Regions from separate parts of the Bacillus sp. Medicinal_06 genome, predicted to be linked through region 2. Evidence: a T-box and tRNA genes for the amino acid it is inferred to sense, from the RefSeq annotation. Region 2 holds a T-box; the other holds one or more tRNA genes.
The links. A T-box is a leader RNA that pairs with one kind of tRNA and senses whether it is charged. The one in region 2 lies ahead of argS (arginine--tRNA ligase), so its partner is inferred to be a tRNA-Arg.
Positions count from the first base shown of each region.

Region 1 (3,426 bases), on a different contig from region 2:
TACGTGTATTATTGTAACAGGAGATAGAAACTTATTCAACTCTTAACTGCATTCTTTATATAGTTTATTATGACATCTTTGTGAATGACACCGCACAATGCCTGTTTTCCGTCAATTTCCACAACGGGAATCATAATTTGATACTTTTCTAAAAGCTCATCATCTTCATATATATCTATTTCCTCAATTTCAAAGGAATATTCATGTTGCACTTCTTTCAAAAGCTGTTTTGCTTTTTCGCAAAGACCACAGTCCGTTTTCGTATATAAAACAACTTTCATCTTCTTCACCTATCCAATTGTTTTTCTTAAAGAAGAAGCAGGAACGTTCATTTGCTCTCGATATTTCGCAACCGTTCTTCGTGAAATAACGATTTCATGCTCTTCTTCTAACAATTTCGAAATTTTTTGATCTGAAAGTGGCTTTTTCTTATTTTCTTGCTCTACAAGCGTCTGAATCAATTGTTTGACACGCTTTGTAGAAATCGCCTCATCTTCTGTTGTAACCACTGCGTTACTAAAAAATGACTTCATTTCAAACAAACCATGTGGCGTTTGCACATATTTATTACGTGTAGCACGACTAATAGTAGATTCATGTACGCCAAGTTCCTCTGCTACCTCTTTTAAAGAAAGTGGCTTTAAATACTCAGGACCTCTCCAAAAGAAATCACGTTGCTTCTTCATTATAATTTCCATTACTTGCAGAAGTGTTTGTTTTCGTTGCTTTAAGCTGCGCATAATCCATTGTACATGCTGGTACTTCTCAGATACATAGGTAGCAACTTCACTCTCACTATTATGAAGAAGCGCACTATACTCCGAATGAATTTCAATTCTCGGCATGTTACGTTCATTCATTTGCAGTACAAGCCGATCGCCTTCTTTTTTCACAGCCATATCAGGAACAATATAATGCGGCTTCTCAGAAGAAAACGCAAGCCCTGGTTTTGGCTGAAGCGATGTAATACAATCAACTGCTGACTGTAATTCCTCATTACTACATTTCATAAGATGAGCAAGCTTTCGCCAATCTTTCTTAACAAAATACGTAAAATATTCATCCACGATCATTTCTGAGAATGCATCTCTCTTTTGTAAGCGCTTCAATTGAAGTGATAGACACTCCTGAATATTACGCGCTCCCACCCCTGCTGGCTCTAATGACTGAACGAGCTCCATAGAGCGTTCTACTACATCAATAGGTGCGGTTAGTAACTCTGCTAATTCTTCATTCGTTTCTTGTAAATAACCATTTTCATCCATGTTCATAATGATGAAAGAAGCTGTTTTTCGCTGTTCTTCATCTATTTTATAATACTGTAATTGATCTAATAAATGTTGCTGAATCGACGTAGAATCTACACTGTAAATCTCCATTTGGTTATCGACTTGTTTGCTTGTACTTTTACTTTTGCTTGAACTCTTTTTCTTTTCCCGCTCAAAGCCATTTAACTCAATAAGGGGATTCTCCATCGATTGCTCATACAAAAACTCCGATAATTCCTGCACATTATATTGGAGCATTGTAATCGCTTGTCTTAACTCTTGTGTCATGGCCAAACGTAAGCTTTGTTCTTGTAAAAGACTTGCCTTCAATCTAATCTCCCCCTTGTTTCTATTGTACAATAAGTTTCCTAAAAGGAGAATCCTATGCAGATACCCTTTCCAAAATATTATTAATTTATATGTATTAATGACGTTTCCATCTTACAACCGCAAATTGAATAATATTGAAAGAAAATATTATAAATACAAATTAAAGAACTGATATAAAACCTTCCTTTTTGGGGTGGAAGAGAGCATCCAATCATGCGTAGATGCGGTTAGGGCCTTTTTTAACCCTATGCTAAGTGAAGAGAGTATCTCTTTTTGTTTTCATAGCAGTGACTTATACGTTTGAAAATCAAAATAACTACATAGAAAATTTATTACCTCATACCAATACTAACTCTTATAAGTAGATATAACAAGATAAAATCGCTTTTGACGAGATAATCATGGTGTATATGGTCAAACAGTTGATATGGTGTGCCGGATCACCTATATATCTTGGTAAGCGCTCAATAAAAAAAGTCCTAACCTACAAATGTAAGTTAGGACTTTTTGACGCGCCCAGAGGGATTCGAACCCCCGACAGACGTGGTACCGGAAACCACCGCTCTATCCAACTGAGCTATGGGCGCATGAATAATATACTGGTAATTATATCTTCTTATGTCCATGTGCGCAACTACTATTATACAAAAAAGGGCCTACGCCATTTCTTCAAAACTAACGCACAAACCCTAAATTTGGAAATCATATTTTCACCCCTATTCACAAATCATAACCTTTGAATTCATATTCCATAAGGAGGCTTCATTCGATGACTGTAATTACAAAATTAAAACAAACTGTCGCTGGGTTAAAAAGTGCACAAGCAAGCTTAGAGGGGTTCGCTCTTGATACGGACAACCAACAAGCGAAGCAACTTTTTCAAACAGCTGCGCAGCAAACACAATCCGTTATTGATACTTTAAATCCACGTGTAGAAGAAGTTCAGCAAGAAGAGCCTCAATACGGACAACAATAAGTGCAGGTACTGTTTAATCTTATAGTACTCACTGTTTGAGAAACAGAAAAAGGATGATTCCATATCATCCTTTTTCACTCGAATTACATAAAGCAATAGAAATGGAATGATTGCAATGCGAAAATTCAGCACAATTACCGTGTTATTTATACTCTTACTAGGCTCAACAACAGGATGTAATCATGCTTTAGATAAAGAAGTAAAACAAGAAACTCATAAGAAAACAAAGAAAAAAGAAGAACCGCAGTTAACGAAGGTAAGTATGGAAGAATCTTTTAATCAATCTATATCACATGACGCAAAAAAAAGGGTACTTGCCATGGAAGAAATACTAGAAGCTAGAGCTGCTAACTCTAACACAGATCTTTACGTAGCTGTTAAACCTGAGCATCATGAACGGCTTCAGTTAAGACCATTAAAGTCAAAAATCAAAAAGAAATTAAAAAAAGAGAACCCTACTTTCAATGTCTATGTCAGTACGGATCGAAAGATTTTCATCCTATTAGATAAACTGGAAAACCAAATTAAGAAAAAAGAAGCCGATAAAGAATACATTATAAAGAAATTAAAGACAGTTCACACAGAAATGAACTCTGATACTTAATTGTACGTTCTTTAAAGGAAAAGGAAGGATTCACATGCCAAGTAAAGATAAAGACTTAACACCAGTACAACAAGAATATAAAAAATTTGAACAACAACGTGAACCGAAAAGGCCTGTTTTAAAAAATTGCATAAAAGCTTTTTTTGTAGGTGGTTTTATTTGTTTAATCGGTCAACTTATCTCCACCTTTTATATTACCTATTTTGATTTTAGTGAAAGGTCAGCGGGAAATCCTACAGTAGCAACAC
Region 1 is NZ_JBWYHD010000006.1:251,466-254,891, forward strand. It holds gene AC1M36_RS16630 (glutaredoxin family protein) at 36-281, opposite strand; gene rpoN (RNA polymerase factor sigma-54) at 291-1,598, opposite strand; tRNA gene AC1M36_RS16640 (tRNA-Arg) at 2,110-2,185, opposite strand; gene AC1M36_RS16645 (DUF1657 domain-containing protein) at 2,368-2,574, shown strand; gene AC1M36_RS16650 (YhcN/YlaJ family sporulation lipoprotein) at 2,690-3,178, shown strand; gene spoVAC (stage V sporulation protein AC) at 3,213-3,426, shown strand, end outside.
Region 1: it encodes a tRNA-Arg, which carries the amino acid that the T-box ahead of argS (arginine--tRNA ligase) is inferred to sense. The anticodon was not compared.

Region 2 (3,426 bases):
GAAGAAGCTGTAACAGAATATATGGAAAATGTGACAGGTACAACATTAGTGGTTGTAAACTCTGTTTGTGGTTGTGCAGCTGGCTTAGCTCGTCCATCAGCTGGTCAAGCGGTTGTACGTTCTGAAAAACAACCTGATCATCTTGTAACTGTATTTGCAGGACAAGATAAAGACGCAACAGCTACAATGCGTGAGTACTTCGGAGATATTCCACCATCTTCACCATCTATGGCGTTATTAAAAGGAAAAGAAGTTGTTCACTTCATTCATCGTCATGAAATTGAAGGAGCAACAATGGAAGAAATCATTAATAACTTAGAACAGGCTTTTGAAAAGCATTGCTAAAAAAGGGGGAGTCATTCTCCCTTTTTTCTTTATATTTGAGGTGAAAAGATGATTGTAACAACAGCAGGACGAACAAATAAGGAAATGACAACTTATGCAAAAAAAGTAGCAGAAGAATTACAATCTTCTTTTGTTGTACGTAATGATATATCTGTAGTGAAACTACATGAGCAGTTTGGACAAGATGTACTTGTTGTAGGAAAGAATCGTTTAGCAATTTATCCAAAAGGTACAGAAGAATCGTTCTTTTTCCATCCTAATTCTGCAATGTTTCGTGTGAAAAGATTAATGCGGGGAGAACATGATCCATTCGTAGAAGCTGCAAAATTAGAAAAAAGAATGACGGTGTTAGATTGTACGCTTGGTATGGCATCAGATAGTATTGTAGCAAGCTATGTTGTTGGAGAAGATGGATCTGTAACGGGGCTTGAAGGAAATCGCTATATGGCTTATATCATGAATAAAGGTTTAAAGCAGTGGTGTGCGGGAATACCAGAAATTGATGAAGCAATGCGTAGAATTAGAGTGAAGCAAACCGAACATTTTGATTTCCTAAAGAACTCCGAAGACGATAGTTATGACGTTGTGTATCTGGATCCGATGTTTGAAGAAACAGTAATTGAATCTGATGGAATTCGAGGGTTAAAGCACTTTGCTTTGTATAATGATATTACAGACGAAACGATTGCAGAAGCAAAGCGTGTTGCTAGGAAACGTGTTGTTCTAAAAGATCATTTTCGTAGTACACGATTTGAACGACATAACTTCTTTGTTCATAAGCGAAAAAGTGCAAAATTTCATTTTGGTGTAATTGAACCTTGCTAATTGTTTGAAAAGATGTATAATAAGCAATAATCAATTATATATGATGTCGTAGATGAAGAGAGTAGTCTGTTTTATAAGTAAAGCGAGCTAGGGATGGTGGGAGCCTAGTACGGAGAAACGGATGAAGCGCACTTCGGAGACGCTGCTTGAAATGAATAGTAGAGTAAGCCGGGGCCCCCTGTCCTCGTTATAAACGGGAAAGTGGTTCTTTGGAACAACAAGGGTGGTACCACGGGTGATAACTCGTCTCTTTTTTAGAGACGAGTTTTTTGTGTTTTCAAAACTAAGGAGGGAGCAACATGGAATATAAAATTAAATTCGCAAAAAGTTTATTTGAAGTGATTGAATCAGAATTATCATTGGAACAGATTACAGGTCTAATTGAAACTCCGAAGCAAGATGAATTTGGAGATGCTGCATTCCCTTGTTTCATGCTCGCCAAGCAATATAAAAAAGCACCAGCAATGATCGCGAAAGAAATCGCTGAGAACTTAAACGATTCATTTTTTACAAAAGTGGAGGCAGTTGGACCATATGTGAATGTATTTTTTAACCGTCACATAGTAAGCGATGATGTATTAAAAATGATTTTAGCTAAAAAAGAAGAATATGGACTGGGGCATCTTGGGCGAGAAAAAACAGTAGTAATCGATTACTCTTCACCAAATATCGCGAAACCGTTCTCCATGGGGCATTTACGTTCAACGATGATTGGGAATTCTTTAAAACATATCGCCGAAAAGTGTGGATATGAAGTTGTAGGAATCAATTATATTGGTGATTGGGGAACACAGTTTGGAAAATTAATTACCGCATATAAAAAATGGGGAAATGAAGAGCTTGTAAAAGAAGATCCAATTCGTGAATTATTTAAGTTATATGTTCATTTCCACGAAGAAGCAAAAGAGAACCTAGAGCTAGAAGAAGAAGGTCGTGCATGGTTTAAGAAATTAGAAGATGGTGATGAAGAAGCGGTCTTTTTATGGAACTGGTTCCGCCACGAATCTTTAAAAGAGTTCTCTCGCATTTATGAACTGCTTGGTGTTGAATTTACGAATTTCCAAGGTGAAGCCTTTTACAATGATAAAATGGATGACTTTGTTGAAATCTTAGAAGAAAAAGGATTATTAGAAGAATCAGAGGGAGCACAAGTTGTTAATTTAGAAGAAGAGGATATGCCGCCATGTTTAATTAAAAAATCAGATGGAACCACGCTTTATGCAACTCGTGATTTAACAGCGGCACTCTATCGTCAAAACACATATGAATTTGATAAAGCGCTATATGTAGTAGGAGCAGAGCAAAGCTTGCACTTTACACAATTTTTCACCGTATTAAAGAAACTCGGTTATAACTGGGTAGATGGTATGGCTCATGTACCATTTGGACTCATTTTAAAAGATGGTAAAAAAATGTCCACACGTAAGGGGAAAGTTGTATTACTTGAGGAAGTATTAGAAGAAGCGATTACGCTTGCAAAGCAAAATATAGAAGAGAAGAATCCAGACTTAAAGCAAAAAGAGGAAGTTGCAAAACAAGTTGGTGTCGGTGCAATCATTTTCCATGATTTGAAAAATGAACGTATGCATAATATTGAGTTCTCTTTAGAAAAAATGCTGAAATTCGAAGGAGAAACAGGGCCATATGTTCAATATACACATGCACGTGCTTGCTCCATTTTACGAAAAGAAAGTGCTGAATTTGAAGTAGGATCGTTTGCGTTAAACGATGATCATAGTTGGAGTACGATAAAATTATTGAATAGATTCCCAGAGGTGATTGAAACAGCCTTTTCTAAAAATGAACCTTCACATATTGCGAAATATTTGTTAGATGTTGCACAAGCATTTAATAAATATTATGGAAATGTTCGTATTTTAGAGGATAATGAAGAGAAGGAAAGCAGACTTGCACTTGTTTATGCAGTAACGATTGTGTTAAAAGAAGGATTACGTTTACTTGGAATGGGTGCTCCGGAAGAGATGTAAGTAAAACAATTTTATAATTTAAAAATGCTAAAGGATACTATGTTTTATAAAATGCATAGTATCCTTTTTTTATGAGATGTAGAAGTGTACTTAGATTAAATAGTGAATACATAATTTATATGCAGGAAATAAAAAGAACCCAGAGAAGAAATACTTGATAAACTGCCTGTTCATGTAGGGTAAATTGTCGATGTGTATTTTTTTATATAAATACTAGGAACGGGGACGAGAAACTTGAAAAAATTAATAGCTTCTTGCATGGTATGTA
Region 2 is NZ_JBWYHD010000003.1:341,843-345,268, reverse strand. It holds gene AC1M36_RS08800 (BrxA/BrxB family bacilliredoxin) at 1-345, shown strand, start outside; gene AC1M36_RS08795 (class I SAM-dependent methyltransferase) at 394-1,170, shown strand; T-box leader at 1,211-1,424, shown strand; gene argS (arginine--tRNA ligase) at 1,470-3,158, shown strand; gene AC1M36_RS08785 (hypothetical protein) at 3,393-3,426, shown strand, end outside.